4 linked regions of the Novipirellula artificiosorum genome follow. The protein of the gene in region 3 interacts with the protein of the main gene of each other region in a pairwise test. Links are inferred from orthologs where the notes say so. Each region holds a gene or a part of one and is shown on either strand. Other genes may lie near its edges.

Region 1 (7,650 bases), on a different replicon or contig from region 3:
GCCGCGCGCCACATTGATCAAGTACGCCCCAGATCGCATCTTGGCGATCCGCTGCGCGTCAAAGACGCCCACGGTTTCGGCATTCAGCGGCAAGGTCAAAATCACGATATCGCTGAGGCCGAGTAGATCATCCAATCGATCGACGGGCCACAGTTCGGCAAGTTCAGCGGGCTTGTCGACCGGGTAGTAGTCGGTAGCGATCATACGGATTTCCCACGGGGAGAGCATCCGTGAAATCATCCGCCCATTGCCCCCGAAACCGACGATCCCAACGGTCTTGCCACGCAAATCATCGGTCGGCAAACGTGAAAAATCACGCGTCCTTTCGGCCCGGATAAACAACGGGATCTGTCGCAAGAGCCCAAACAGCAAAGCGAACGTCTGCTCCGCCACCTGCGGCGCAAAAAGCCCAGAGGCGCTGCAAACCGGAATGTCGGATTCGATCACACCGGGGACCAAGCAATGATCCAATCCGGCGGCCGATGATTGGATCCAGCGCAGCTTGTTCGCCCGTAGCACGCGATCCCAGTCGACCGGAACCTTGGCATGTCCGATGAAGATATCCGCCGTCGGCAACAGCTCGTTGATACGTTCTTGGCCTGCGTTGACAATTTCTGCGTCCGGCGCAGCCGCTTGGATTTGTTGGAGATGTTTATCGAGGACCGGAAAGCAAAGTACGATTCGCATGATAGGAAAAGGACTCATCGAAAAAAAGCGTTGGAAGCACCCAATCTAATCTACTCTCGCGGAGCGCCATCGCGAAGGTGGCGATCCACGGTGGCGACCTTCGACATCGCTCGGCTGTACTCGATAGGCCACACGCGAAAACGAGCCTGCTCGCTGAGCATGCCCCCTGCTTCAAGGGCTTGGAAGATCAAAGATCTCCGCGAGCCTGACCGCCATGCGCTCGGGATCGGCCCCCTCGACTTGATCGGGTAGGGATTGCAGCCAGCGGACCGCTTGCTGACGGTGTTCGAGTGTTGATTTTGGCCAAATTGCCTGGTACGCCCCTTTGCCCGCGATCGTCTGCGGATCATCCCCACTCATTGCGAACGTAGCGATTTTGTGAGCAAGCGTGAGCGGAAGGTCGTCGAAGTCATAGGGAATCGTGCGTGCATTGAAGCGGATCACTAACCGATTGGCCGTCGCTTCGACGACAATCACCCGTAACGAATCCACCAACTCGAACTCACTACCGGTCTTGAGCGTCTCGAGGCCCCGTTCGATCCCTCCACGATAAAAAGTTGCCAGATCGGCAATTTGATAGAGCGATTCCGCTTCCGATTGCGATTCCTCCGCCCCGTCAGCCTCTATGGCAGCGGTCGCGAGCGACTTCATCTGTCGCCAATTTGCTGAAGCAATCGCATCGCGAGCCGCTTGGATCAACTGCTCGCGTGCAGCAAGTGATGCGGGCGTTGCCATCTCCTCATCCGAAGGTATCGGCTGGGGTGTCATCGCCTGATCCCCACTCAAGGGTGGATCCCCGGGTAAGTTTGGATCCTCGCCCAAGTTTGGATCCTCGCCCAAGTTTGGATCCTCGCCCAAGTTTGGATCCTCGCCCAAGTTTGGATCCTCGCCCAAGTTTGGATCCTCGGGCGGCGCTGCGACGCTCGTCGACGGCGCGGGTTCCGTCGGCGTGCGGTTTTGCAAATCAAAGGCAAGCGACTCACGGGGCGAAACCGGGACGCCGGGCGTCGGCCTTGGCACCGCAGGAATGCTTCCAATCGCCCGATCCACAACCACTGGGGTAGCGCCGTTTCGGGAAGCAGCAATGGGTTCGGACGCCAACGGTCGGGTGGCAATCGTCAGCCCCTTTTCCGTTTGATTTGCAATCGATCCTGGTCCCCAAATCAAAATCCAAACCAACACCACGATCAGACCTGTCATCGCCATGACCGCAAGTGCAAACAACGGAACGGCATGGTTCGACCTGCGGCGGCCACTTCGCGTCGCTCGCGGCACGGGTTGGATGTCAACCGGTTCCTTGAGCGAAATCGGTCCAGCCGAGATCGGCTGAGCGTCAATAGCAATCACAGGGACCTGAGCAGGCACCGGATCCACTTGGGGACGAGGCGTTGGCTTGGGAAACGGAACGGGCTCTGAGGGATCGACCTTCGCCCGGGGAATCTCAGCTGAAACCGGTGTCTTGAACTCGGGTGATTTCGCGACCGGCATCCGATAGGGGGCTAGCGGATCGGCGTTTGGCAACAAGCCTGCCAGCGGATCGGTGGAGGAGTTTGCCGTCATGGGAAATGCCGAGCAAGGAAAAGGAAGCTGTCTTCAATTCGACCGACCGCAATTTCAACCGCTCACTCCGCTGCTGGGGAGTTTGCACGGATCTTGGACCGCCGTTACTTGGACCGGGGGGCGGGGCCAGCCCAGCGACTCTCTCTATCGTAGCATCTCGCGGCGGGGGGGGAGGGACAGGTCAAAAATTCCTTGACAAACGAGGCCATGATGCACAACGTGCTGACGCTCGACTCGTGCCGAAATGGCTGCCGCGTCCCCGCCACAAAGCACGACGATTGCCTCGCCGTTCTGACCGCGATTCGGATGGCGATTGTACCAATCAATCAACCGATCAATTGCCGAGGTCACACTCGTCAACACACCTAACTGGATCGCTTCGGTCGTGTTTTTTGCAGGCACGCGCAGCGGCGGATTGCGAGTCCAATCGATCGGTGGCAGCGCATCGGTCCCCGTTGCCAAGGCATGGGTTTGCAGGTTCAATCCCGGCAAAATCGCTCCACCCGCGAAATGGCCTCGATCATCGACATAGTCCACCGTCACAGCCGATCCCGCGTCAACAATGATCACGGGACCGTCGAATCGATTGATCGCCGCAAACGCACCGAGCAATCGATCAATGCCGACGGTTTCGGGAACATCAACATCGATCGGCATCGGCAAATGGTCACGAGTGATTTGGTCGACATGTGCATCGGGGAAGGACTGAGCGACCTGTTGTCGGAGCCTTTCCACCGCTTGCCGCTGGACACTCGAAATTCGCCAAATCGCGTCTTCGACTTGGACCTCCGTTTTGATCCACTGAACGAGTCGATCGGGCCATTGCCTGTGATCGAGCGAGAACGATCGCGAGGGCAACGACTCGAAGTTCCGCTGCCGACACGCGGCGTGGTCGCCTGCGGTGTGCGGCGACAATTCAACCGCCAACTTGACTGCCGTGTTTCCTACATCGACCGCGACCGTAGCGCGAGACCGATTCATTTGGAGGTCTCCGCATCAGGATCAAAGTCGCTCGCTTGATTCTCATCCGACAACTGTGCCGTTAACCCGCTTAGGTGCGGCGGCAGCTTTTTGGGCTTCGGTTTCGTTTCCGGTTTCGGTGCGTCACCGGCAACATTCGGTTCCTGGGGTCCCGCTTCCGCCAACTCACGGCGCTGCTCGACGCGATCCATGATCTCTTGGACCAACGGCTCGAGACCTTCGCCCGTTTGGGCACTGATCAGAAAAACCTCTTTACCGGTTTGCTCGGCGATCTGTGCAGACACGTCCTCGGCCCCCTGCATCTCGCACTTGGTCACCACCAAGATCTCGTCCCTCTCGCCGAGCGAGGCATCGTATTGGACCAGTTCGGTTCGGATGGCTTCGTAATTCTGCAGCGGATCCGACCGGTCCACGGGAGCCGGTTCCACCAAATGGACCAACAAGCCTGCGCGCTCGACATGTCGCAAAAATTCGTGGCCAAGTCCAATCCCCTCACTCGCTCCTTCGATCAATCCGGGGATATCGGCCAACACGAACGACCGTTCGATCCCGACTTCGACGATCCCCAGATTCGGATGTTTGGTCGTGAACGGGTAATCGGCAATTTCAGGGCGAGCCGCAGAAATCCGGCTCAGCAACGTGCTCTTACCGGCGTTTGGCAATCCGACCAAGCCAACATCGGCGATCGATTTGAGTTCCAAGATGACGTCACGAACCTCACCCGGAGCTCCGATCGTGCGTTCGCGAGGAGCGCGGTTCGTCGACGACTTGAAGGACGCGTTGCCCCGGCCTCCTTTGCCTCCACGAGCGACGACAAATTCTTCGCCAGGCGTCGTCAAATCCTTGATGACAAAACCGTTTTCGGCATCAATCACCGTCGTGCCGGTGGGGACATACAAACGTTGGTCTTTACCGGCGCGGCCGAAACGCATCGATCCCTGGCCCGCTGTCCCTTTGGGCGCTCGGTAGAATCTCCGGTTCGCGAAAGCCGCCAAGCTATTGACACCATCCCCGGCCTGCAGGATTAAACTGCCGCCGTCGCCCCCATCGCCGCCATCGGGGCCGCCGCGGGGAACGAACTTTTCGCGACGAAAACTCATGCAGCCATCGCCCCCCTTGCCGGCTTGCAGTTCAATGCGGACGCGATCAACAAACATAGTCAGTTACAAAGATGGGGAAACGTAAAGTGGGATTCGCTGGACGTTCAGACTTCAACAAAAAAAACGGCTGACCACGCTTGTGCGCCGGCCAGCCGTCATGCTGTTCGTGGCAAGAGGGGAACGATCGTTCCGCCCCTGCAAATCTTATCGGAAAATCCAACGATAGTCGAGTCGCTTCTCGATTCCGTATTGCTGAAGCACGTAATCCTGCTCTTTCTTGTTCTCGTATGCGGGGACGCCAAATCGGATGGTGTCTTTGATTTGTTGAATCTTGTCGCCGGGACGAAAGAAATTCAGTTGTAGGGCCTTTTTTCGGTAGGGAGCATCGGCACCTTCGCCGTCTTGCTCGAACGCATTGGTCAGCCCAAAGACGTCGACGGAAAAGAAATCCAAATCGGGATCCACATCTTCCCAGGTCGCCACACCCCAAACGCCGGGCGCTGCCGTGTCGGAGGATTTAGGGATTTCAACGCGAGAAATCTCGACGGTATTGTAAAGCGGTGCGGTAATCTGTTCCCGAATCGCGATCTTCTGCTTCACGGTCGGCAAGATGCGATCGGTGTAACGGTTGCCGCTGATGCGGTTATTCAGGACCAACATCGGGAACACTCGCCTCGACTGGTAGCTGACCGATTCGATCCGTTCGTACACGTCCTTGCCGCCCACCTCGTCCGCAGCGGGTCGCAGGTCACCGCCCCGATAGCGGATCCGGAACACCATGTACCAAACCAGTTTGCGTTGCATCCGACCATCGGGTCGTGGCACGTCCGTCAAAATTTGTCGTAGCGGTTTGAAGGAAAACTCCAAGCAGTAGATCTCACGACGCAAGAAAACCTCTTCGGCCATTTCGGCAAGCATCCGACTTCGAGGATCAAAATGCGGCATTCCATCGGGATGGGATTCGCCACCCCAAATGATTTCGGGATGTCCATCAAGGAAGGTCTGAAGTGCAAGCGGACCGTCGGTCGTTTCGTCGGGTTTCGGTGCAGGCGGGACAACCGTCAAGACGCCGGGCGCAAACTCAGTCTGCTCCTCCGTCGTCGGGTCATTCTCCGCGCTGCTCTGCTTCGCTGCAGCTTCCGTCGCCGAATCTTGTGACGTCGCATCGGCACAACAGCAGAACAAGAGAACTGCGGAGCAGATCGCTGTTGACAAAATGAATCGACCTGAAACCATCGTCATACCATCGGGTAAAGAGTTGCAATAAACATCGCGTGCCAAGGCAGCGAATTCGAAACGCCAAATCGGGTCTTCCTATCGCCTGTCGCTGGCCGATTGAATCGATTCGTCGCTCAACCGGTCCTCCGGTTTGCTGGATTCCTGCTCGGCCAAATCAGGCAATTCTTGTGCAGCGGAGGGCTGATGGATCATGCGCAGCGTACTCGCCAATTGATCATCCGAACCCGCAAACGAGTCCGCAGCATCGCCTTCCATTGTAAACGTAGCGAGCACGCGGCGGCCGGAATCATCCGAATAATGTTGAATCACCCACTCAATCGGCACTTCTTCAACCGCGCCGCGAGCAACCAGAGTCATCACAACGAGGCCGGTTTCTGTCACCCGTTCGTTCGCCACAACAAATTCTCGCCACTGCTCGCCCAGCGTTTTTCGAACGTCTTGCTGGAACGCATTCATGGTCCATTGCTTGTCCCCAGCAAGACGAGACAGACGGCGAAAATCGCACTGCGCAATACTGCGATCGTTCTCGATCATCCGCATCATCGTCAAGCCAGCCTTGTCGCTCATCATCCGCCAACGTCGATCCATCAGCGTGCTCATTCCAATCGTATCACTTTGCAGTTCGACGTAGAGCCGTTCCTCGGGGATCCCCGATCGGATATCCAGAGGCTCGGGTTGGGCCTGCAATCCAAACGGTTTGTCGAGCGGTTTTCGAATCATCTTGATGGTCGAGGCGACATCAAATCCAGGCTCCGCCTTGCTAATATCACGCGTCTCATGGATCGCCATCGCCAACCATGTGGTGACCCCCATTGTCCGGTCAAAGGTCAACTTTCCCACGATCCGCAGCTTGGTCGGTACGCCATCCACGCTGCCATCCAAGTTACCACGAAGCTGCACCCGAGCTTCCTTGGTCGACAAGGCAACGATCTCGCCTTTGACTTCCGAGGCATCGACCGCCGACAAGCCAAACAACGCTCTCAAGCTTTCCGATTCGACAACATATTGATCCCCTTTGACAACCGGATCGGTCGGCAACAACCGATCGACCGCGATGCTCGAGACCGGCATCCGCAAGAGATCCAATTCTTCGTGCGTGAAATAGCTCTCGCTCGAATAGGTGATTTCGGGCAACGTATCGCGACGGACGATCGACTGGCAAACCGATGGGCGAAGTGCAGCCTGGATCTTCGATCGATTGACTTCACTGTCGCTGTTCGCCTCGTGAAAGAAGCGTTCCGCGGCGATCGGAACGGAATCCACGTCCGTAGCATCCGCTCGGCGCAGACGTTCTTCATAGTCAAACACCACATCGCTTTTCAGCGGAAGCGATCGGTCACTTTTGCGAGATACCAACGGATTGGTGGGGACGTTGACGTTCCCCTCGCCGTCGATCTCGATCCGAACGCGGAATAAGACTCGGCTCGGATCGACCGCAAGAGACTGCGGAGACAACTCTTCGGCGTAGGTGAGACCGATCGGCGCGATCCCACCGGCCAGCAATGCCGAACCGAGCAGCAGCAAATCGCGGCGGCTCTGCCGGGCAGATTTCACGGCAGCGTCACAAGGAACAGTCAAAGGATGATCGATTTGGGACATTTCCAACCTGAGCGCGAACGGAATGTTGAAGTTCAACCTTTCGATTGCCACAGCAAGCGGATTCAAGCTGCGGCAGCCCAGGGCTGAAACGCAACCATCCGCCGTATTTGGCTTACGACGTTTCTGCTGAGATCGTCCAATTCGTGGGGGTGGCAAAAGTCAAAACGGGCACAATCCGCAAAATCAGACTCGATCCAAGCGATTCAAGCTGAGGCTTCCTCACCCTTTGTGGGGGGGGTGCCCGCACAAAAAAAAGAGCTAATCGCGACGATCCGATCGATTTTCGGGGCCGATTGGGAACTTCCGCCCTATCTTGACGTCCCATCTGGAGCCTTTCGTTGACACGCTAAAGGGTGCAACTAGAATCGCATCACGCCCTTTTCCCATGCGTTCTACCTATTCGATCCATCTTTCCTTTTGTATCTATGTTTCGGAATAGGCAGGCGTCGGCTAATTGACAAACGGCACCCAATCCTTCGAACCG
Region 2 (8,856 bases), on a different replicon or contig from region 3:
GCTTCCTTGTCGTCGTCCTTGTCGGCTTCCTTGTCGCTTACCTCCTCGCCTTGATCCGCTTCCTTCTTGCTTGCTTCGTCGCCACCGTTCATGTCGTCCGAGGCGGGAGCGATGTAGACCAGCTTGGCACCGGACGGATGATTCAGCCAACCCAGCGAGCCGAGTCCCTTGATGTCTTTGAGCAGGGTGGTCGCTTTCGGTGCCAATAGCATGGTTTCGAATGCAATCGCCGTTTTGTCACCCCCCATGCGATCGCCACTCGGCAGCGGTTGCAGCATTAAACTGGTCGTCCCCTCGTTCTGTTCCAGGTCATAGCGTGTGACCAAATAGGCTAGGGTCTTTCCATCGGGCGAAACGGCTGCGTCGCCGATGCGAGCTAAGTCCCAGAGCTTTTCCGGCGTCAGCCGCTCGGCTTGGAGCAGGCGGTTTCCCAGAAGCAGGAGACACAGAGCAGCAAATGTAGTCCGTCGCATGGGGTCGAGCCCTCGTGTGAAGTGCATGGTGATCGAAGCAAGATAGTATGAGGATTCGGGATGGCTGGGGAAGCCGCTGCAAAAAAATAGAGAGGCTTTTCTCTGCTGCGGTTGCCATGATTTCGTCGTCGGACATGATTCCGTCGGCGAAACTGATTAGAATAGTCAACGCAACGATCACGTGCTAACCTTGTGTCTCCCTCACCCTCCCTCCGCGACATCACTTTTGTCTGGCGATGTCCGGGTTCCCACCTCTCAGGATTCTTTCGTCGATGCACCTGGCCCCTCCACCGGCTCGCTCCGTTTTTACCTGTATTCTCGTCTGTTTTGCGTCGCTTTCGGGATGGATCTCGACCGCGATCTCCACAGCGGAGGATGCGGTACTTCCGCTTCCCGAAGCCGTCGCCACCTCCGAAGCCGAGATGAAGCCGTATCTCGAACCGATCGAGCATACGGAGCAAGAGATCGCAATGGTCCCCATTCCCGGTGGGACCTTTCGGATGGGCAGTCCCGACACCGAAGCTGACCGCAACGAGGACGAAGGTCCTCAACGCGAGGTCACGATCGATCCGTTTTGGATGGGGAAATGCGAAATCACCTGGGACCAATACGATACATGGGGTCTACAAATGGACCAGCTTCGTCGGCGGATGATGTCGTTGGCGGCAACGCCACGAGACGCGTTGGTCGATGGTGTCTCGAAACCAACCGAACCCTACACGGACATGAGCTTCGGGATGGGCAAGGAGCAATTCCCCGCGATTTGCATGACGCAGCACGCTGCACGGACGTACTGTAAATGGTTGTCGGTGAAGACGGGGCGATACTATCGGTTGCCGACCGAGGCGGAATGGGAGTATGCGGCTCGTGCCGGCACCCAAACCGCCTATTCGTTTGGCGACGATCCGGCCGATCTGGACGATTACGCTTGGTACTTTGACAACAGCGACGACACCTATCACGAGGTGGGGCAGAAACAGCCCAATCCATGGGGGCTTCACGACATGCACGGCAACGTAGCGGAATGGGTGTTGGATCAGTATGTCGAGGATTTCTACTCACAGAGCGAGAAAGCAAAGAATCCACTTGCCATCCCTAACACTCTTTTCCCTCGCGTGGTTCGTGGCGGCGGTTGGGATGACGATCCCGAGATGCTTCGCTGTGCGGTCCGCGAAGGATCTTCCGAGGCGTGGAAAGAACAAGATCCTCAATTGCCTCAGAGCATCTGGTACCTTACTGATGCGCTCGGCGTCGGTTTCCGCGTTGTCCGTCCACTCGTTGAGCCTTCGGATCAAGAAAAGGCCGAAAAGTGGGGCAAGACAGAGCCGCTGCAAATCGACCAAGAGTAACCACCAAACCATCGTTTCCCTCCCCTCCTTGTTTTCGATCCTACCCTAAGGAATTTGCTATGAATCCACTCCAAGCGTCTCATGCCTCCCGTCGTCAATTCTTGAAGAGTACGGGAACCATCGCGGCGGCATCCACATTCGTTGCCGCTGCGTCGAATCCGGTTCACGCGGCGGAAGACAACACACTTCGTGTCGCCCTTGTCGGGTGTGGCGGCCGAGGAACCGGAGCCGCAATGAATTGTTTGGAGGTCGAGAATGGTCCGGTGCAGTTGGTTGCCTTGGCCGACGTCTTCGAGAAGAACCTGAAAAGCACGCATGCCGCACTGTCGGGACACGCGAAGGTTGGCAAGAAAGTGGACATTCCCGAAGAGCGTCAATTTGTCGGCTTCGATGCTTACAAGAAAGCGCTCGATTGTTTGCGGCCTGGCGACATCGCAATCTTTGCAACGCCTCCCGGTTTCCGCTGGGTTCACTTCACCTATGCGATCGAAAAAGGCTTGAACGTCTTTATGGAAAAGCCGGTCACGGTTGATGGGCCCACCTCGAATCGAATGCTTGAACTAAACAAGCAGGCACTCGACAAGAACTTGAAAGTCGGCGTGGGGTTGATGTGCCGCCACTGCAAGGGTCGCCAAGAGTTGTTTGACCGGATTCAAGACGGCGAAATCGGTGACGTGACCATGATGCGAGCGTACCGAATGGCGGGTCCAACGGGCTCGGCTGCGGCTCCGCCCAACGACACGGGGTTGAGTGATTTGATGTACCAGATCAGTAAGTTCCACGGTTTCTTGTGGCTCAGCGGTGGTGCGGTCAGCGACTTCTTGATCCACAACATCGACGAGTCGTGCTGGATGAAAAACGATTGGCCTATTAAGGCGATTGCAGTCGGCGGACGCCATTACCGAGGCGATTGTGTCGACCAAAACTTCGACTCCTACGGAATCGAATACACGTTTGCTGATGGAACGAAGTTGATGGTCGATGGTCGAACCATTCCAGGATGCAAACAAGAATTTGCCAGCTTTGCGCATGGTACCAAGGGCTTGGCCGTGATCAGCAGTGCCTCGCACACGCCGGCGAAATCTCGCATTTACGAAGGTCACAATTTCGACAAGAGCAAGATCACATGGGCGTTCCCACAACCGGAACCGAACCCCTACTACGAAGAATGGGTTGATCTGATTGAAGCGATTCGAACCGACACGCCTTACAACGAGGTCGAACGGGGGGTGATGGCCAGCGCGGTCACTTCGATGGGGCGGATGGCGGCTCACACCGGACAAGAAATCACGCTCGAGCACTTCATGTCACAGAATCACGAGTTTGCACCCGAAATCGACAAGCTGACATTGGAGTCCGAATCGCCGTTAAAAGCCAACGCCGAAGGCCGCTACAGCATTCCGATGCCAGGTTTGGTCAAAAAACGCGAATACCTGTAAGACGAAGTATCATCTTCCCGACGGTTTGCTCATCATCAGCTTGTAGTGACCGGTTCCGAGCAAATCGTCGATGCGTGTCCGCAATTCGGGTGTGATGTCAACTTTGTACTTGTCACTCTTCATGTGGACGATTTCACCTTCGATCAGACTCAAGCTGATCAGCATTTCCTTTGGCCCTGGGTAACCACGCAGGATTTCTCGCAATCGATTGAGCGTTTCCGGCGTATGTTCTTGTTCGTCGATGCGGACGCGCATGCCGTGGGTGTAACGCTGGTCGAGCCCTTCAAGCGGGATCAGCTCGTCAATGATCAAATTGGCTTCGTCGCCTCCGCCGCGACGATCCACTTTGCCACGGGCGAGCACAACGGCGTCGGGTTGGACGTGGTCGCCGACATCGACAAAACCCTTGGGCCAAACGATGCAGCGAATCGCTCCCTGCATGTCCTCCAGATCAAAGTTGGCATACTTTGACGGGGCGCCGGGTTTGGGGTTCTTGGTGTGGGCGATTTTGATCGAACTGATCATACCGCCCAGGGTCACTTCTCCACGGTCTTTCACGTCGGCGAGCCCGTCGGTGGTGTGCGTTCGAAAGGTTGCTAGCTTCATTTCGAATTCCGCCAACGGGTGGCTGTCGAGATAGAACCCCAGGACTTCCTTTTCGGCGAGCAGTTTTTCTCGGTCGGGCCACTCGTCCATCTCTGGCAGCGGAGTGATGACGGGTTTTTCGGAATGGTCTTCCTGTTCCTCGAGCGCGCCAAACAAGCTCGCTTGGCCACTCTTCTTATCGGCTTGCATTGCCGCACCCGATTGCAGCGCGCGTTCAATCACCGCGGTCAATTGACTTCGCTTGCCGCCGAAACTGTCCATCGCCCCCGCCTTGATCAGCGTTTCGATTGCAGACTTGTTGCATGCGGATTGGTCAACACGCTCGCAGAAGTCAAAAATGTCTTTGTAAGGCCCGTGCTTCTTTCGTTCTTCGGTGATCGAAATCGCCGTGGGACCGCCGCAACCTTTGATCGCCGACAAGGCAAAAAAGATCTTTGAATCGGCCACCGAGAAATCCGCATCACTGGTGTTCACATCGGGATGAACGATCTCGATCTCCATCCGGTCGCAATCCTCCATATGCTCCACGAGCGCATCCTTGCGTTTGAAGTTTCGTCCTGAAATGTCACTCGACAGCAGCGCTGCCATGAACTCGACCGGATAATGAGCTTTGAGGTAGGCGGTTTGATAGGCAACCAGTGCGTAGGCGGTGCTGTGAGATTTGTTAAAACCGTAACCCGCAAACTTAACGATCAGGGTCCAGATTTCTTCGGCATCCTTTTCGCCGAGTCCGTTTTCTCCACAGCCTTTGATGAAAACGTCGTGGTTCTGGTTGATCAACGCTTCCTTCTTCTTGCTGATCGCCTTGATGCAGGTGTAGGCTTTGGCAAGCGGCACGTTACCGAGTCGGTTGAGGATTCGCATCACCTGTTCTTGGTAGACCATGATCGAGTTGGTCTCTTCCAAGATGTCTTTGAGCACCGGATGTTTGTACTCGGGTTGTTGACGACCGTGTTTGATGTTCACGTAGTCGTCGACCATGCCGCCTTCGAGTGGTCCTGGTCGATAAAGTGCTGCCGTCGCGATGATGTCGCTGAACTGATCCGGCTTCATTCGCGTCAACAGATCGCGGATGCCACCCGATTCAAGTTGAAACACCCCCTTGGTTTCACCCCGCTGCAGTAGCGCGTAGCTCGCTTTGTCGTCAAGCGGGAACTTGAGTGGATCGACTGCTTCACCGGTCGTTTGTTCGATCAACTTCACGGTCCGGCTGAGGATCGTCAGGTTGCGTAAACCGAGGAAGTCCATCTTCAGCAATCCCGACGCTTCGACGTCCCCCATCGACCACTGGGTGATCACATCCTGCTTGCCGGGCACGCGCGTCAGCGGCACGAATTCGGTCAGCGGCCGATCGGCAATCACCACCGCTGCTGCGTGCGTTCCAATGTTGCGGGCCAAGCCTTCGATCTTCATCGCCAGATCGAGCAGTTCGCGAACCTCGGGATCCGCGTCGTAGGTCATTTTTAAGTCGGCGCTCTTATCGAGGGCTTTCTTGATCGTGATCTTGAGCTCGTCAGGAACCATTTCGGTGATTTGGTTGACCCGTGCCAGCGGCACGCCGAGCGCTCGACCCGTATCCTTGATGGCGGCTCGCGCCGCCAGGGTTCCAAACGTGCCGATCTGGCATACCATCTCGTTGCCGTATCGACGCTTGACATAGTCGATCACCTCGACACGACGTTCCTTTTCAAAGTCGATGTCGATATCGGGCGGTTCGGTCCGACTTTCGTCCAAGAAACGTTCAAATAGCAAATCGTATCGCAGCGGACAGACGTGTGACATGTACAATGCGTAACAAACGATTGCACCGACACCGCTGCCACGAGCCGTTGCAGAGATGCCTTGATCGCGAGCATAATTGACGAAGTCCCAGACGATCAAAAAGTACGTCGGAAAGCCCAGTTTTTCGATGACGCCCAACTCGCGATCGAGCCTCGCGATGACTTCTTCGGAGAGTTCCCCGTCAACGATCCGTTCGGAGTCGCCTTCGTAACGTTCGAGTAATCCTTGGACGCAAAGTTCTCGCAAGTAGTCGATCGGTTTTTTGTCGTCGGGACACTCGAATTTGGGAAAGAAATGTTTACCAAGCTCAATGTTGATTTCGACCGAATCGGCGATTTCCTGGCTTCGGGCAACAGCGTCTTCCAGTCCGGGGAATTTTTCGTACATTTCGCCGGGACTGCGTAAGAAGAACTGGTCGTTCTCCATCTTCATCCGTGACGTGTCGGTGCGAAAACGCCCGGTGTTGATGCAAAGCATGATGTCTTGAGCTTCGGCATCGGATTGATCGACGTAGTGACAATCGCTGGTGGCCACCAACGGGATGCCGACACGATTGGCAATATCGACTGCCCCCTGCAATTGCTGACGTTGGATCTCCACCCCATTGTTCATGATCTCGATGAAATAACGGTCGCCAAACACCTTCTGGAACCATCCCGCGATATCGCGGGCTTCCTTTTCATGCTCTTCGGTTTCGATGCCTTTCAAAATGGCTCGGCTAAATTCACTGCTCACACAGCCGGAGAGGCAAATGATGCCTTCGTTGAACTTTTCCAGGATTTCCTTGTCGATCCGTGGTTTGAAGTAGAAGCCCTCGAGCGATGCGGCGCTGGCCAATTTGACCAAGTTGCCGAAGCCTGTGCGATTTTTCGCTAACAAGGTGAGGTGGTAACTTGCCTGTTTGCTGCTGGCCGCGCCCCCCTTATCGAACCGGCTTCCCGGGGCAATGTAGGCTTCGTAACCGATAATGGGGTTAATCCCGGCATCTTTAGCTTTGCGGTAGAATTCGAGCGCCCCATGAAGGTTACCGTGGTCGGTCAGTGCCATCGCATTCATGCCGTGGCTGACACAGCGATTGACCAGCTTTCCGATGTCGCCCGCGCCATCGAGCAGGCTGTAATGGCTGTGGCAATGCAGATGGGCAAATGGCTTGGGGGGGGATTGCGAGCAGTCCGTCGTCGGTTGGGCCAGCGGTGCGTTCATGCAAACTCTCTCAGTTCAGGATCCATTCAAGGGACATCCATTCAAGGGACGAGGTTCAAGCGGGGATCGATCGGCCAAGAACCTCCTTAGCCTAACGATCCGACCTCGACAGGTCAGTGACTTGACAGTCGAATCTCTAAAAATGTTCTGCGGATCGACCCGTCGCGCATTGAGACTCTTTTCTTCTTCTCGGCAAGCGGTTTTCGGGACGATTTGCCGCAGCGGTGGAGTTGGGAAATTTGCCAGGCTTCTCCTTGGCGTTAATGACGCGAGCTGCCATAATGGGCTCCAGTAAAACGTTGAAGGCAGCTTCAGGCGGCAATCGCGTTCCTTCCCACCTTGCCTTTGTTAGCAGCCTGCTAAAAAGCTGCTTCCCGCTATTGATCCCCCTGACTAGGAGTCTGCATTCCGTGAGAAAGCAATTATTGGTGCCGCTGCGTTTGGCCGTGGGTTGGGAGCTTTCTCCGAGACTGCTGAGCATCATCGGAGCGACCATGTTGGTGTTGCTTCGGCTGACCATCGGATGGCATTTCTATACGGAAGGCATCGAAAAATACGCTGCCGGCAATTGGACCGCCGCTCCGTTTTTCGTGAATGCCAAGGGGCCGTTTGCGGAAGAATTTCGTGGCATGGTCTGGGACCATGACGGTTCGATCCGGCTCGACAAAGACGCGATCATGTTGCAGTGGGCGACGGACCGCGATCGAGTGGCCGATCATTTTGGATTTGACGACGAGCAGCGACAACAAGCTCAGGAAAACTATGCAAAATCGGTGATCCAGTACGAATCGGTGCTGGAGGAGAACGCGACGGATCTGGAAGAATATCAGTTGGGCAAAGCTCGGATGGAGAAGCTGGACCAAGACCCGACTCGAGACGGGGTTGCCAGCCTCGGGGGCCAGCGAGAAACCATTCGCAAGGAATGGAAGGGCAAAGCTGCGCCCACTTTGAAGCAAGTGGACACGGTATGGAAAAACTACATCATCGCTCAGAACTCGGTCGCCAGCCGTGAACAAATGGAGACGCATGGGGCTTATCATCTAAGGAAGCCGCTGAGCGCGTTGATGGACACCAGTATCATTGACGTGATCTTGCCCTATTTTGACATTGCCGTTGGTTTATGCCTGTTACTTGGGCTCTTTACACCCGTTGCAGGGTTAGCCGCTGCCGGTTTTCTCGGTTCAGTCGTATTGAGCCAATTCCCGCCCGCAACGGGACCGACATCGAGTATTTATCAATTGATCGAAGCGATGGGTTGTCTGGTGTTAGCGGGAACGGGCGCGGGGCGTTTCGCCGGTCTTGACTATTTCCTTCACCTGATCGTGCGAAAAGTCTGGGGTACCCCCAGCGACGACGAAGTTTAATCGGAACATTTCTAACGTTCCTGCATACAATTACTACAAGCGACAACAAACCAATCACGAGGCATTACAATGGTTGACAAGCTTTCCGCTGAACAACGCGAAGTTGGCAAAGAAAATTACTACGAAGCCGTTGGCAGCTATTATGACGTTAACCGTCGCGACTTCCTGAGAGGCATCATTTCGGCCAGTGCCGTCAGCGGTGCAGGGCTTGGGGCTGCCTACTTCGGGTATGGCAAAGTCAACGACCCCGTGCGGGTCGCGGTGATTGGTACCGGTGACGAAGGCAACGTCTTGATCGGCGGTTGTAACCCGGAATACGTCGACGTCAAAGCGATTTGTGACATCCGTCCCTTCAGCCAATTCCGCGCATTCAACGGTGACTGGTCGAGTCCAGCAGCCCTTGGACGTCGGCCTGGTTTGATCAATATCGCCGGCTACAAGAATGAAGCCGAAGCTCGCCGCAACGTGAAGGTCTACGATGGCAGCAACGGCGGGATCATGGCTTGCCTTGACGATCCCGATATCGAAGCGGTCATCATCGCACTCCCTCTTTGGCTGCATGCACCCGTTGCCGCTCAAGCAATGGAGCGTGGGCTGCACGTGTTGACTGAAAAACTGATGGCGCACAACGTGGCTCAGT
Region 3 (7,435 bases):
TCGAATTTGTGCCACAAACCGCTGTACTTCGAAGATGTCAACTTGGAGCGATACGGTCACACTCACGGTCCGCTGTGGGAGCCCGTGGTATCTTCGGCACACTTTTTTGTAAACATCGCGGTATTGCCGTATAAGATGGGAGTGCATTCTCCGCATGAATGCCAATACGCACTGGGGTATTACCGCCCAGGCAACTGTGCCCCGTGGATCAAACCGCCCGTGCCGATCAGCGTGCGTGGTGGGTTGACTCAGGCGGCCGTGATGACCGGAGCGTTTTGGTTGGTCCCTTAATGAACTCTCTGCGAACAGCAATCAGCGATGTCACCTGCAATCGAGCTACTAAAGCCACTGGTCGCCTATCCATCGGTCAGTTCGAGCAGTAACGTTGCCTTGACTGGTTTTGTTGCGGCGCAGCTTCAAACGCTGGGCTTCGATGTCGAGATCACAACGTACCGCGATCCAGCGGGGATCGAAAAGGCGAATTTGGTTGGTAAGCGATTGCCGCCAGACGGCTGTACCGATGGTGGACTTGCCTATTGCTGTCACACCGATGTGGTTCCGGCGATGCGGTGGTCGGGGCCGGGCGGTGATCCGTTTCAAGCAGTGATTCAGGATGATCGGGTCTATGGTCGGGGCACCTGTGACATGAAGGGATCCTTAGCTGCGATGCTAGCGGCGGTTTCACAAATTCCTACGGAAAGCCAATCGCTTCCAATCTGGATCCTTTGTACGGCGGACGAAGAGGTCGGATTCGATGGGGCGAAGCATTTGGTCCGCCTATCGGCCGCGTACCGTGAAATCGTGGCTGCACAGCCCGTTGCCATTATCGGCGAACCCACCGAATTGGGCGTTGTCCATGCCCACAAAGGGATCGTCGGTTTTCGGATCCGCAGTTACGGTCGCGCTGCCCACAGCAGCACCGCGGACGGGATCAACGCCAACGTGGCGATGGTTCCCATGTTGCAGAAAATCGCCGAGCTGAATGCTCGAACCCTCAGCGATGCACGATACCACGACCACCGATTCGATCCGCCGACATTATCGTGGAACTTTGGGTTCACCGACCACGGCACTGCGATCAACGTTACTACGCCGCTGAGCGAAGCCTGGGTCAGCTTGCGAATGATGCCAGAGATCAACGGTGAAGACTTGATCGTCGAAGCGAAAGACTTTGCGACATCCTTGGGATTGGAGTTCACGCGGTTCGGCGGAGGCGAGCCGGTATGGGTGGACGCCGAAGCACCCTGCATCCAAACCATGTCCGCACTCGCGCACTGCCAACCGCGAACGGTATGCTATTCGACCGACGGGGGCCAATTCACGGAACTGCGTCAATTGTTGGTGTGTGGGCCGGGTGATATCGCGCAAGCGCACACGACGGACGAATGGATAAGCATCAAGCAACTCGACCATGGGACCGAGTTGTATCGCAAGGCGATTCAAACATGGTCCTGCAGCGAAAAACGGTAACGAACAAAAGCCCTGGCAAGGGACCTCGCCAGAGCTTTCGCTTGATTCATGTTCACGCGCTGAGAGCAATCGAACTACTTCAGTTCGACGGTTCCGCCCGCTTCTTCGACTTCGGCTTTGACCTTTTCGGCGTCTTCTTTCGACACGCCTTCTTTCAAAGTCGCGGGGCAGCTTTCGACCATCTTCTTGGCTTCCATCAGCGAAGCGCCCGTCAGGTTCTTGACGACCTTGACGACATTCAGCTTCTTGTCGCCAAAACCGGTCAAAACGACGTCAAATTCGGTTTGCTCTTCGACAGCAGCAGCGCCGCCCTCGCCAGCCGCAGGAGCCATCATGACACCGCCACCTGCAGCAGGCTCGATGCCATGCACATCCTTCAGGTAGTCGCTAAGCTCTTTTGCTTGCTTTAGGGTCATGTTAGCGATCTTGTCGCCTAGTTCTTTCGCATCGGCGCTAAATTCTGCGACTGCAGTGCCTTCTTCGGACATTTCTAATACCTCAAAAACAGTTGGTGATTTGTTACGGGAATGACTAACAAAAGAGCAACTACTCGTCGCCTTCTGAAACTTTCTTGATTTGACTGTTGAGCTTCTTACCCGGGCCGAGCAATGCGGCGGACAACTGGGCTCCAGGACCAAGGATTTGACCCACCAGCAGCGAAATCTGTTCTTCACGGCTTGGCCATTTGCTGACTTCCTTCAATTTGTCAGCGTCAAGCTTTTCGCCATCCATGACGCCGCCATTGGCGGAGAAGCTCTCGAACTTGGCGGTGTCTTTGTCAAGACGGACCAGCTCTTTGACGAGGGAGACGAAGTCCGTCGCTCCCCAGCAAACCGCAACCTGACCTTGAGTGCCCTCAAAGGCAGGTGCCAGAGACGACCCCTCGGTCGCTCGACGTGCGAGAGAATTTTTGACGACAAGGATGCGAATATCTTTCGCATCCAATTCGCCGCGAAGTTCATTGGTAGTATTGGCATCCATCCCGACATAGCTGACCAGCACGGCGTCTTCGACCCCGTCCAGCTCACGCTTGATATCGCGAGTTACCAATTCTTTGACGTATTTACTCATCGTTTGGGTTCACTTAGGTGTGATCGATTGCTTCTTTGGCATTCTTTGATAAAAGCATTGTTACCTAACAATACTTTCTGGGGACCACGCGAGCGCTACAACGCGATCCTCACACTTGGGCTCATCGTCGCACAGATCGCAACGCCTTTGACATAAGTGCCCTTGACCGATTGAGGCTTCATTCCGTTAACGAAGGAAAGGAACGCGGCAATGTTCTCGGTTAACTTAGTCGATTCGAAACTGAGTTTGCCGACCATGGCGTGGACGTTGCCACCCTTGTCGTTACGAAACTCGACCTTGCCCGCCTTATATTCGCTGACGACTTTCGCAACGTCGGGCGTCACCGTTCCCGCACGAGGACTCGGCATCAAGCCGCGAGGTCCGAGAACACGTCCAAGAGGGCCGACCAGTCCCATCATGTCGGGGGCCGCGATACAGACGTCAAAGTCGGTCCAGCCGTCTTTGATTTTCTTGGCCAGGTCATCCTGTCCGACGACGTCGGCTCCGGCTTCTTCCGCGGCCTTGGCAGCGTCACCTTTGGCAAAAACGACGACGCGTTGCGTCTTGCCGATGCCGTTGGGAAGCACAATGCTGCCACGGATAATTTGATCCGCCTGGTTCGGGTCAACACCCAAACGCATGTGAACTTCGACCGTCTGATCGAATTTAGTCGAATCGTATTTTTTGAGTGCGTCAACCGCCTCACCGAGAGGCAAAGGATTGGCGGGCTGCTTTTCGAGCGCCGCGCGATAACGCTTTGATTTCTTTCCCATATTTGTCACGACTTTCGTGTTGTCGGGTGGTTTGGCGAGTCTCACCGATCCTGAACGCTTCCGGGGTCGACGATCGACATCCGACCTGCGTCAGTGGCAAGCTCTCCCACTTGTTGGATCACATCCACGTTAAAGAGGCGTGGTAGGCCGAAGCCCTGTGAAGCGAAGAATGTCGCGAATCAAAGGTGAGTCGTCAACGCCAAACGTAGGCTGTTGGGCCACTTTTTGGTAAGATTCTTCGCAGGGCTCGGGGAAACTGCTGCAGGAAACAGGCAAAACTATGGTCGAGATCGCTCGTCACCGAGCTTTAGCACTGTTAACCGAATGCACCGGTGACGATATTTGGAGCGTGGAGCATTGCCGCGCCCATCGAGTTCCCGAGCAATGGATTGACGAATTGGCGGACAATTTTGAGTCGGGTTTCCGAGCCGATAGCCATACCATTTACTTCAAGGACAAGGTAACCAACCAATTCCGGGGCGTTCGTGATATCGATTTGGCGGTCCGTATCGCGGAGTCGCTTGGCTTGCAAGTCGATCGGGTGACCGCCGCGACGTTCAGTCGGCGAGGAATGGTGGCGGCGATCAAGCAAGCGATCATGGACGGCGATTGACGTTTTTTCTGCTGCAAAGGAGGATGGCCGAGTAAAAGGAGGCTTGTCGAAATGTGGCATCGGCTGCCATAATCCCCAGCCACGAGCAAGATGGCAAACGCAGTCAATGGATGCATCCATTTTCAAATAGTCAGAATAGACAAACGTTCAACAGCAATTTTTAGAGAGAAGACGCGATGGCAGGCCGTAGCAAGAAAAAGGCGGAGACAGTGTTCTTGGTTTGCGAAGAAACCAACGACTACAACTACACCTTGCAGCGAAAAGCAGGTGGCGAAAAGCTGCGGCTGAAGAAATATAGCCCGCGTCTTCGTAAGCACACCTGGCACGCTGAAAAGAAAAAATAGCCTCTCCCCGCATGCTACGCACTTGATCGTTTCGCGGCTTGACGTTCTCGCTACTTTTGGAGTTCAAGGATGCAGCGCCAGTGGCGGATCATTCCTCACGATACCTCTCGCGTCGAACAACTTGCGAAGACCGCGCGATTGCCCGCGGTGGTGGCACAGTTGTTGGTCAGCCGAGGTATCTATCGCGCGGAGGATGCGGCAAGCTTCTTGTGCACCAAGCTGACGAACCTGCGCGATCCCAATGAGCTGCCGGGCGTTGTTAAGGCGACGGAATTGATCGTGTCGGCGATCGATGCCAAGTTGCCGATCACGGTTTATGGCGATTACGACGCGGACGGTATGACCGGCACGGCGATTCTCGTCAATGGCCTCAGTCTTCTCGGCGCCAACGTCAGTTACCATGTTCCGAATCGACTCGAAGACGGGTACGGTTTGAATGAGGACGCGATTCGGAAATTGGCCGATCGTGGCAAGAAGATGATCATCTCGGTCGATTGTGGAGTCACCAGTCGAGCTCACGCCGATCTTTGTCGCGACCTTGGCGTGATGCTGATCATTACCGACCATCACATGATCGACGGAGAACTGCCCAAGGCTGATGCAATCGTTCATCCGCGGTTGCCAGGTACGGCTTACCCTTTTGGCGAACTCTGTGGAGCAGGTGTTGCCTTCAAGCTGGCTTGGGCGTTGTGCCAGCAGGTGTGTGGGGCAAAAAAAGTCACCGAGCCGATGCGGCGCTACTTAATGCAATCGCTGTCATTGGCAGCCATTGGAACCGTCGCGGACGTCGTCCCCTTGTTGGACGAAAACCGCGTGCTCGTCGAGCATGGGCTGCGAATGCTGCAGGCGGAACCGCTTCCTGGCTTGGCCGAATTGATGAAGGTGACCAAGCTCGACCAATCTTCGTCGCTGAGTTCCGAGAGCATTGCGTTTACCCTTGCACCCCGGCTGAACGCCGCTGGTCGATTGGGCCAAGCCCAATTGGCGGTCGAACTGTTGACGACCCCGGCTGGCGAACGGGCGGTGTCGTTAGCTGAATACATCCACCAATTGAACAGTGACCGCGACACCTTGCAGCGGAGCGTGACGCTGGCAGCGCAGAAGCAAGCTAAGGCCGAGTTCGATCCCGAATTGGACCCGGCGCTCGTGCTCTCGGGTGTCGGTTGGCATGCAGGAGTGATTGGGGTGGTGGCGGGGCGTTTAGCCGAGAAGTACGCCAAGCCCGTTTTTGTTCTGTCGCTCGATGCGACGGGCAAGAAAGAAGCGGTGGGATCCGGACGCGTTGGGGGGACCGATATTGATTTGCATGATGCTCTCAGCGAGTGTAGCGAGCGGCTGATTCGCTTTGGGGGCCATAAAGCGGCTGCGGGATTGACGATCGACGAGCAGCAGATCGATGCCTTTCGCGGCGATTTTTGTGAAGCGATCACCAAGCAATGGCAGGAGCGAGGCGTTGCACCCGAGATCGTCATCGATGCCGAAGCTTCCCTGGGGCAATTGAACCTCGAAACGGTTAAGCAAATCGAAAGGCTCGCTCCATTTGGCGCAGGCAACCCTCGGCCTGTGCTTTTCTGCGGCGATTGCGTACTTGATGAGCCCGCACGCCGCATGGGGGGCGGGGATCGTCATTTAGCCGTCAAGCTACGCCAAGGCAGCAAGACGGTTCGAGGGGTCGCCTTCGGAGCCGGCGATTGGTGCGACGCATTGAACGAAGTGGAGGGTCCCATCGAAATTGCTTATCGTCCGGTGATCAACGAGTTTCGTGGGTTCCGCAAGGTCGAGGTTCATCTCGTGGATTGGCGGGTCGCATCGTCTCGCCGCGAGGGTCGCGTCGATCAAGCAGGCCAGGCGTTGGTGTCGTAGGCTCTGCTCGGTGTTTCTTTTCGGTGTTTCTTTTCGGTATTACTTTTCGCTGCTACAACGCCACCTGCTCTCCACCACCGATCGCACTGCGCCGGCATGCATCCACGATTTGCTGAGTTTTCAGTGCCAATTCGCTGTATCGAGCGTCGACCTCGCCATCGATCGCGATTTGGCTCATTCGCCGAACCATGTTGACTTCTTGAGCATTTGATTCACCCGATGAGTATTCGTCGATCGAGTGCAGCTCGCTGCGTTGGCGGTAGTTCCACCGGCAATTGGCAACCTGCAAGTCATGAGCGTGTCTTCCCCAGTGGACTTGGCCGTCATAAAACGGCAACACGAAGTCATTGACCGACAAGTAGCCATTCGAGCCGGACACGATGGCCGTTTGTTGGTTGCCCGACAAAAAGGAGCAGTAGAATGCAGCGGACAACTCGTCGGCGAAAAACATCTCGGCGGAAAACGCCCCCGGGACTTGATGTTCTGCGTTTTTGCCGCCGATCGCCGTCAACGTTTGCGCCGACACATGGTGTGGCATCTGCAAGTCCGTCAACCAGAGGGTGAACCGAATGCAGTACCAACCGAGATCTCCGACGCAGCCGTGTGGTTCCAGCTCGCAATTTGCGCGAATGTTCGATGCTTCGAACGCATCATCACTGGGAAACGAAAAGTGTGTTTGAATCCGCCTCAGTTTTCCAATCGTGTTCGGGTCCCGCAGTTGCTGGCAGATTTCGGTGATTCGCGTCCCGTGGTCAAACATCACTCCATCCATGAACTGGACATTGGAAGCTCGGCAGGCATCCATCATCTCGGCGGCGTCTTGCGCATGGATCGCGACCGGTTTTTCGCACAAGACATGTTTGCCTGCTTCGGCGGCCGCGATGACCCATTCCTTTCGTAGCCCGGTTGGCAGAGGGACATAGACCACATCAATCTCGTCGCTATGGATCAGGTCTTCATAGCAGCCCATCGCGTTGACTGGTTCGCACTGCTGTGATTCGGCCGAGCACTCTTCGATGAACGTGTTGGCTCGATCGATCGATCGGCTCGCAACCGCCGCGACGCGACCATTGCCGCTTAACTGGATCGCTTTCCAGTTCTTTCGAGCAATCGCGGCCGTGCCCAGAAAACCCCAGCGGCAAAGTCGATCGGTCATCTCATTTCTCTCGGTGGTTTGGAATCTTGATGGCGCCTTAGCAAGTCACTTCTGTTGAGCCGCGATTATTGGTGACCCGTCAATCGCTGTCTAGCACGAGGATTCTGCAACGCAATCGGCTAAAGCCTACCACTCCAACAAATAA
Region 4 (7,578 bases), on a different replicon or contig from region 3:
TGTCCTTTATGACAGGCGGGAAAAGGGGCAGAAGCAGCAGTCAGAGAACAAGTTAATGCCACCGCATCGCCTTCACAAGTCAACGCATGCGTAATAAAATATCAGGATTGCGCACCACGATACCGAAAAGCTCAACATCCATGGAACAATCCTTTCTCGCGTACCTACGTGGTCGCTGTCGTTCGTTACCTCAGGTTGCTGTTGGAATCGGTGACGACGCTGCGGTCATCACGCCGGATTCCGGGGCCTTGATCGCCTGTACCGATCAGATCATCGATGGTGTCGACTTTGTTTCGGCCGAGCATGCGCTCGCCGACGCAGGCTACAAAGCGATGGCGATCAATCTGAGTGACATCGCAGCGATGGGCGCTGTTGCAAGATCGGCCCTGGTGACCTTGGCACTGCCGAAACAAAAGGCAACGCAAATCGCAGGTCAGGTCTATGAAGGGATTCTTGAAGCGGCTGAAGAGTTCCAGGTGGCGATCGCGGGTGGTGACTTGTCGACCTATGATGGCCCCTTGTCGATCACCATCACGTTACTTGGGCATGTTCCCGTTGGATCGGCTTGGCTTCGCAGTGGCGCCAAAGAACAAGACGCGGTGCTGGTGACCGGCAATGTCGGAGGTAGCATCCTGGGTCGCCATTTGCGGCCGGTCCCACGCGTCGCGTTGGCGGCAGAACTGCGAGAACTCGTCGAGGTGCATGCAGCGATCGACATCAGCGACGGATTGTCGTTGGATCTCGACCGACTCTGCGCCGCCAGCGGGGTGGGGATTGAATTTGATACCGCATCAATCCCGATTCATGATGACGCGATACTGCTTGCCGAGCAAACCGGCCGCAGCCCCTTCGAACACGCATGGAGCGACGGCGAAGATTTTGAGTTGATCTTGACGATGAGTCAAGCCGATGCCGACCTTGCCCTGCAAAGCAGTTGCGGTTACGAGTTGACTCAGATTGGAAAAACGATCGGACGCACCGGATTGTGGAAACGAGAGGGCACCAAACTGGTTCGCTTATCGCCTCAAGGCTACATGCATTAGGGCGTTACTTCGTCTTCCCGATTCTGCAATTCCCATTGTCGCTGCCGCTCTGCAAACCGTTTCTTTTGCTCGTCCGTCAATTCGTTCACGCAACGAGGACAGTGGACGCCGGGGCGAAAATCGGTGTGCTGTTGGGCTTCGCGATCGACCGGCCACCCACATCCGAAACAGAGAACGTGGTCAGCCACTTCTAAACCGTGCGTGACAGCAACACGCTGGTCGAACACGAAGCAGTCGCCGTTCCATTTGGATGCCTGTTTGGGAATCTTCTCTAAGTATTTCAGGATTCCACCACGAAGATGGTAAACCTTTTGGAAGCCGCGCTGCTTGAGCAGCGCTGTGGACTTTTCGCAGCGGATGCCTCCGGTGCAAAACATCGCGACCTTTGCGTGCTTCGACGGGTCCAAGTGCTCGTCAACAAATCGAGGAAACTCACGAAACGAGCCGGTTTGCGGATTAGTTGCTCCAGAAAAGGTTCCGATCGCGACTTCGTAATCATTGCGAGTATCGATCAGCACCACCTCGGGATCGTCGATCAGTTCGTTCCAATCTTCGGCGTCCACGTAGGTTCCAACGGAATCATTGGGATCAATCCCCTCGACACCAAGCGTGACGATTTCTTTCTTCAATCGCACGCGCGAACGACGGAAAGGAATCTCGTCGCAGAAGGACTGTTTGATATCGACGTCGGCCAAGCGTGGATCGCTGCGTAGAAAACCGATGAATGCCTCCATCCCCTCTGGCGACCCCGCCACCGTCCCGTTGATCCCCTCGATCGCCAATAGCAACGTCCCGCGAACACGCGCAGCCACCATCTGCTCAAGGAGAGGCTCCCTGAGCTGTACAAAATCGGGCAATCGAACAAAACGGTAAAGCGCCGCGACCACGATCGCGGCGGGATCCTTGGCTTCGGGCATGGGGCCTCTACACGAGCATCCGCAACGCAGCCATCGCAGCCGCATAATCGGGTTCGTTCGTAACTTCAGGCACAATTTCCTTGTAAGCCACGTTGCCTTCGGCATCCAGCACAAGCACCGCTCGGGTCAATAGCTTCAGCTCTTCGATGGTCAAACCATAGTCTTTGCCAAAGGCGTGGGTTTGGTAATCGCTGGCCGTCCGCATGTCGACGTCCTCGGCACCACAGAAACGAGCTTGCGCGAACGGTAAATCGCGACTCACCGTGACGGCATTGACTTGATCACCGAGTGATCCAAGTTCCTCGTTGAACCGTTTCGTCTGAATCGCACACACACCCGTGTCCAAACTGGGCACCACGCTGACGATCGAGGGCTTGCCCTTCAATTGGTCGAGCGTCAACGTTTGAATCCCGTTTTCAGCGTAATGAAGCGTGAAGGGAGGGGCCTTGGAACCGACCGCTAAATCGTCTCCCTCCAAGGTCATTGGATTTCCCTTGAACGTAATCACTCCGGATCGTCCCATGGTCGCGTCTCCTGGCAAAATGGTTTATAAAAGTGAGTCTCACCCGGTCATTATGGTAGTGACCAGACAACTCGTGAATGGGTGGCTCCTTTTGGGGGCAACCAACCCGCCTTAATCAAAAATCGAATGAAATTCTCAATCGTTCGGACGTTTCGGTGCCGCGCGGCGGTGGTTCTTTCGCTGCTGCTGCTTTCCGCCCACGGGGTGCATGCCGCGGAAAGTCGGTTTGCTCATTCCGACTCCGACACACGGATGCTGCACCATATCGACCTGTACGATGCAGGCAACAGCAAAATCACACCCGATTCCGACAAGCCCTATTCGCCCTTGATGACATGCGGTCGCTGCCATGACTACGAGGCGATCTCGCATGGATGGCACTTCAATGCCTTCTTAGGCGATTCGCCAGACGGCCGTCGCGGGGAACCTTGGATTTGGACCGAGACACGTTCGGGGACCCAGTTGCCACTCTCTTATCGTGACTGGAAAGGCCTCTTTGATCCCGGCGATCTGGGGGTTTCCCCGTGGGACATGACGCACCAATTCGGTGGCCGAATCCCCGGAGGTGGCGTTGCGGCTGGCAAATCCGTCACGGAATCGACCGCTTCAGAGGAACCCGCCTTGCCGGACGAGGCAGCCGAATCCGATGCCGAACCAGCGAGCGCAGACCGCTGGCCATTGAGCGGCGTGCTCGAAGTCGATTGCATGATCTGCCATGCCAGCCCCAGCGTGTACGACTTCAACGCACGAAGGGATGAGATCGAAGATGAGAATTTTGCCTGGGCTGCGACCGCGGGAATGCGACTCGGTGAGGTGGATGGCAGCGTCTCGCGGATCAAAGACGGCTCGGACCCAGCCGACGAATCGGTCCAAAGCAAGCTCCCCAAAGTGACGTACGACGCTCGGAAATTCTCGCCCGATGGCACCGTGTTCATGGATTTGATCCGCAAGCCGTCGAACAATGCGTGTTATCAATGCCACAGCCAACGAACGGTTGATGAGCACGGAATCGAATCTCGCTGGGTTCACGATCAAGATGTCCATCTGCAATCGGGTATGCAGTGCACCGATTGCCATCGCAATGGAATTGACCATGCGATTGTGAGAGGATTCGAAGGGGAAAGCGAACAATCCGCTGACCCTGAAATGCACATCGTGATGGACACGTTGACCTGTGCCGGGTGCCACTTGGGTCCAGACCACGACGATGAGTCGGTGTCGCTGATCGATACGGAGATCGCTGCTCGGAGTGGTCGCTTGGGTTCGCCGATGCCGTTGCATGAAGGTTTGCCGCCGGTTCACTTTGAAAAGCTTTCCTGCACCGCATGCCATTCGGGGCCGATCCCAACGGACGAAGCTAAGCGGATCATGACGAGCTTTGCGCACGGGCTTGGATCGAAAGATCATCGCACGGGTCAAGAGTTACCCGCCATGGTTGCCCCGGTGTTCGCACAAGGTGAAGATGGCAAGATCTCACCCCACCGAGCCATCTGGCCAGCCTTTTGGGGAACGCTCGCCGAAGGTCAGCTGACCCCTGTCGATCCAGCCAAAGTGTACGACATGACTCGCAAAACACTTCGTGTGCGTCGTGGCTTCGTCGAAGAAATTGTGTTGCCCGAACTGAGCAGCAGCGAACGCAAAGAGGTCCTTGGCGAAGAACGAGCCAAAGTGGACGCAACCGAGTTGACGGACGAAGAAAACGAGAAGCTCGCGTCAGCTCAAAAGAAACTTGGCGAAACCACGTTCAATGAGAAGGTTGCTGCGGCGTTGGAAAGCATCGAAGCGGAACTGGGCATCGAGACCGCCGTGTATGTTTCCAGCGGCTTCGTTTATCAAGCCAGTGAGGACGGCAAGTCGATCGTTAAGCTTGCGGACGATGCGATCAAGAACCGTGAAGCGGTCGAGATGGTTTCTTGGCCACTCGCTCATAACGTTCGGCCGGCCGGTTGGTCGCTCGGTGTTGGTGGCTGTTTGGAATGCCATTCGGAAGGTTCCGCCATCTTTGATTCGACCGTCCAATCCGTGGGTCCCGGACCTGACCAATTGGCCGCAGTCCGCATGTCCGAGGTCCGTGGAACCAACCCGAACCAAGTGCTGCTGTGGAACCAGTTGTTTGGGGGTCGCAAGTTATTCAAGTTCATCATCGCCGCATCGATTGGCGTGTTGTCGATCAGTTTGTTGATTGGCATTGGTGCACTTGCGTCGCGACTGTTTAGTCGTAACCAAACCATCGTCTAGAATGCTTTTCAACCGGTTGCGTCGTTCCGCCAATATGGGTCTGTTTTTTAGCGAAGGATACCATGATCAAACTAATCGAACGACTTTGTCTTGTGGGGCTGATCGCCAGCGTCGTAATCTTGACGTTGACGGCGTTACCTTCACTGGGCGGTTCGCATCTGGGCGGCAATGTTTTATTGGTTCACATGATGAGCAGCGGCGTGCTTGTCTTTGTCTTGCCCATGATCGCCGTCCTTTGGTTGGCCCGCGGACGAGCCATCGGCCCTGCGAGGACCGTCGAAACCGTCGGCTTTTGGGCGATGATCTTGATGGGACTGGTCACGATCGCATCGGTGTTCATCATCATGCTGCCGATCACGTCCACCGAGACCATGCACCAATTGGTCAACGTTCACCGCTACGCTGGATTCGCGACCGTGCCTGCAGTCGTGTTGTTTGTGGCTGGCGTTTTGCGATATCGACGCATGCACTCGATTCGGTCCACGACGCCGGGGTGAAGCCAGGTCCGACGGCGAGTTTCAGGATGGCCTTCGGTCACGCGAAGCAGTGCCGCCGATAGCGCTGCGGCGGCTGACGCATAAGTGGTGGGAACCTCCTCAACGTCGCCAGAAATCTTTTCCGCCAACCGGCAGGCTTGAACATCCGCGTCGAATTCGGTTCGGTAGGCAACCCACCGTAAAATCAGCATGGTGAGGACAATCCCCGCAAGGCTGCCAGCAGCCATCGCATAGGGTGCATCACCTGCGATTCGCGTGATCAGCGTGCCGATCCCCCAAGCAGGCAGAATCGACAACATCCGTAGTGGCATGTGGCGACGTCGCAAATGCGCCGCCTCATGGAGCACCACCATGGCAATTTGATCGCGAGGCAGTTCATCCATCAACCGATCGGACAACAACAAAGTTCGAATCGGCGGTACAAAACCTGTAATCAGCGCGTTGAAGGTCGCACCGCCGGTTTGCCAGCGGACGATTCTTATTCGCTGCAGCCTGGCGGCAAACAGTAGCGACCGAACCCAAGCCTCCGTGGTATCGTCAAGCCGGGACGTCTTGAACAAGCGCGACACCAACCATGGCAACCCAGCACAAACGAACAGCAGCGAAACAACCACCATCAACAAGCCAGCTTGAATTTCCGTAAGGGGCAACCGCGAAACTCCATCCGCTAAACCGAGCAAAATCATGATCGGAATCACCAACCAAGCCATGCTGCTGCGGAACGACCGGACCACCGAACCGATGTGCTCTTTGAGCCCACACTCCGCATAGTCCATCAACACACCGTAACGATGTTCGGCCGACCAACTGGCCGAAACCAACATCACGGCGGGAAGCAGCAACACCAGAGACTGTAGAAACAACGACCCCTCAAGCACGGCGATTCCGTCGAGGCCCCGAGCGATGCCAAACCCACCCAAACACATTACCACCACACCGAGGGCAAGCCAGCGAAAAATATCAAGCTGCTTTTCGAGTAAGCGGGCACCGACAAGAGGGTCGATTCGGTCTGCCTGGACCTGGCGGGCCGTCGTTCGAGCGGCGAGATGGCATAGAATCCACCAAGCAGCGATCATCCCCATCGTGGCAGGAATCGCCCGAGAGTAATCCACCGTCGCTGGTGGAAGTGATCCACAACTGAGCGAGATCACGACCAGCAAGAAGGATTGAAGATGCATGCGAGACCTTTGGCAAAAACCGCTGACGTCCGCCTACGTACGGGGCGGATCCCTCAGTGTAGCATCCGATTGGATCCGATCGGTCTTTGTTTGCTGACAACTCGCCCCGCGGCGGATCCGAGGCAACGGATGCTACGGTTCTGACGATTTTCGGGACTGCTGGCCTGCAATTCGTCCTTTGCTCCACCTTCCTTTTGGGGGCTCGTTCTGCGTTACATCTAGGAATGAGGGTTACCGGTAGTGGATCTTGGCAAAGATCCCCGTGTCTTAGGATCTTTAACAAGATCCACTACCCTAAGATTTAGCGGTGGCAAAGCACTCCAGTGCCTTTCCGCGGCAACACTTCGGGGGTGTCGCGGCCTAAAGTCGTCTGCTTGAGCACGGTGGGGCGTGCTTTTTCGGAAGTAATGCAGGCCTGCGAAAGGGCAAAAATGCTCTAGCGATCCGTCGGCAAAAATTGGTACCACACGTCCTCTCGACGCCGTTTACCATCCCAGGGAACAAGAAAAGCTTGCAATCCAAAGCACTGCACGAACGATCAGCCGAAATGACGATTCCCTCGCATACCCGATGGTTTCGTTCTCTTGCGGTATGGATCGTCGTCGTGGGCATCCTGAGCAGCTCGGGGTGCGTGCGGCGACGCATGACCGTTCGCACCAGCCCCCCCGGAGCGACGATTTCCGTGGATAATCAGGTGATTGGCACGAGTCCAGCCGCCACCAGTTTCGTTTATTATGGTGCACGCGACATCCGGGTCGAAAAGGATGGCTATCGCACCGAAACCATTCGCCGTCGGCTCAATCCACCTTGGTACGAGTGGCCGGTCCTCGATTTTGTTTCCGAAACACTCTGGCCAGGCGAACTTCGCGACGAACGAATCATAGATGTCCAATTGGTGCCCAAAACGCTCGAACCGACACCGAACGTACTTGAGCGCGCCGATGCGCTGCGGACTCAGTCGCAAACCGGAATCGTCACCGGCCCTCGTTAGGGCTGATTCATGAACTGGCGATGTCGCGTCGACCACGGAGTCGGGCCCGCCGTCGCCTTGTTGTTGTTTGCAACCGCGCTGCTCGGAGTGGATCGCTTAGCGTTCCGGGATGTCAGCCATTTCTATACGCCGCTCTACGACTACGTGGCCGAGCGTACGGGGCTCGATTGGATACCACTATGGAATCCACT

The links.
Region 1: the proteins of rplL (region 3) and obgE interact in binary tests that used the Escherichia coli proteins (3 or more experiments, as listed by UniProt). The link is inferred for Novipirellula artificiosorum from one-to-one orthologs.
Region 2: the proteins of rplL (region 3) and dnaE interact in binary tests that used the Escherichia coli proteins (3 or more experiments, as listed by UniProt). The link is inferred for Novipirellula artificiosorum from one-to-one orthologs.
Region 4: the proteins of rplL (region 3) and trhO interact in binary tests that used the Escherichia coli proteins (3 or more experiments, as listed by UniProt). The link is inferred for Novipirellula artificiosorum from one-to-one orthologs.

The regions. Positions count from the first base shown.
Region 1 is NZ_SJPV01000009.1:60,328-67,977, reverse strand. What follows is about bases 2,306-5,245. They hold obgE (GTPase ObgE), read right to left. Parts: upstream 4,386-5,245; coding sequence 3,225-4,385; downstream 2,306-3,224. Other genes in these bases: Poly41_RS22245 (hypothetical protein), read right to left, coding at 4,533-5,245; Poly41_RS22255 (type III pantothenate kinase), read right to left, coding at 2,392-3,228. In the rest of the region: Poly41_RS22265 (D-2-hydroxyacid dehydrogenase), read right to left, coding at 1-705; Poly41_RS35015 (hypothetical protein), read right to left, coding at 859-2,247; more of Poly41_RS22245, read right to left, coding at 5,246-5,564; Poly41_RS22240 (hypothetical protein), read right to left, coding at 5,643-7,121. UniProt on the Escherichia coli protein: An essential GTPase which binds GTP, GDP and possibly (p)ppGpp with moderate affinity, with high nucleotide exchange rates and a fairly low GTP hydrolysis rate.
Region 2 is NZ_SJPV01000001.1:110,966-119,821, reverse strand. Bases 3,071-7,216 are described here. They hold dnaE (DNA polymerase III subunit alpha), read right to left. Parts: upstream 6,853-7,216; coding sequence 3,271-6,852; downstream 3,071-3,270. Other genes in these bases: Poly41_RS00255 (Gfo/Idh/MocA family protein), read left to right, coding at 3,071-3,261. Also shown: Poly41_RS00265 (S9 family peptidase), read right to left, coding at 1-473; Poly41_RS00260 (formylglycine-generating enzyme family protein), read left to right, coding at 746-1,822; more of Poly41_RS00255, read left to right, coding at 1,882-3,070; Poly41_RS00245 (DoxX family protein), read left to right, coding at 7,263-8,216; Poly41_RS00240 (Gfo/Idh/MocA family protein), read left to right, coding at 8,286-8,856. UniProt on the Escherichia coli protein: DNA polymerase III is a complex, multichain enzyme responsible for most of the replicative synthesis in bacteria. This DNA polymerase also exhibits 3' to 5' exonuclease activity. The alpha chain is the DNA polymerase catalytic subunit.
Region 3 is NZ_SJPV01000007.1:171,105-178,539, forward strand. The notes cover bases 252-2,976. They hold rplL (50S ribosomal protein L7/L12), read right to left. Parts: upstream 1,959-2,976; coding sequence 1,545-1,958; downstream 252-1,544. Other genes in these bases: Poly41_RS19420 (hypothetical protein), read left to right, coding at 252-291; Poly41_RS19425 (M20 family metallopeptidase), read left to right, coding at 319-1,470; rplJ (50S ribosomal protein L10), read right to left, coding at 2,017-2,541; rplA (50S ribosomal protein L1), read right to left, coding at 2,637-2,976. Outside these bases: more of Poly41_RS19420, read left to right, coding at 1-251; more of rplA, read right to left, coding at 2,977-3,314; Poly41_RS19445 (FMN-binding protein), read left to right, coding at 3,595-3,927; rpmG (50S ribosomal protein L33), read left to right, coding at 4,104-4,271; single-stranded-DNA-specific exonuclease RecJ, read left to right, coding at 4,341-6,134; Poly41_RS19460 (Gfo/Idh/MocA family protein), read right to left, coding at 6,187-7,290. UniProt on the Escherichia coli protein: The binding site for several of the GTPase factors involved in protein synthesis (IF-2, EF-Tu, EF-G and RF3). Is thus essential for accurate translation.
Region 4 is NZ_SJPV01000001.1:419,473-427,050, forward strand. The notes cover bases 1-2,868. They hold trhO (oxygen-dependent tRNA uridine(34) hydroxylase TrhO), read right to left. Parts: upstream 1,961-2,868; coding sequence 1,040-1,960; downstream 1-1,039. Other genes in these bases: Poly41_RS01425 (thiamine-phosphate kinase), read left to right, coding at 141-1,043; tpx (thiol peroxidase), read right to left, coding at 1,968-2,483; Poly41_RS01440 (hypothetical protein), read left to right, coding at 2,610-2,868. Also shown: more of Poly41_RS01440, read left to right, coding at 2,869-4,721; Poly41_RS01445 (hypothetical protein), read left to right, coding at 4,784-5,218; Poly41_RS01450 (M48 family metalloprotease), read right to left, coding at 5,119-6,396; Poly41_RS01455 (PEGA domain-containing protein), read left to right, coding at 6,944-7,387; Poly41_RS01460 (hypothetical protein), read left to right, coding at 7,397-7,578. UniProt on the Escherichia coli protein: Catalyzes oxygen-dependent 5-hydroxyuridine (ho5U) modification at position 34 in tRNAs, the first step in 5-carboxymethoxyuridine (cmo5U) biosynthesis.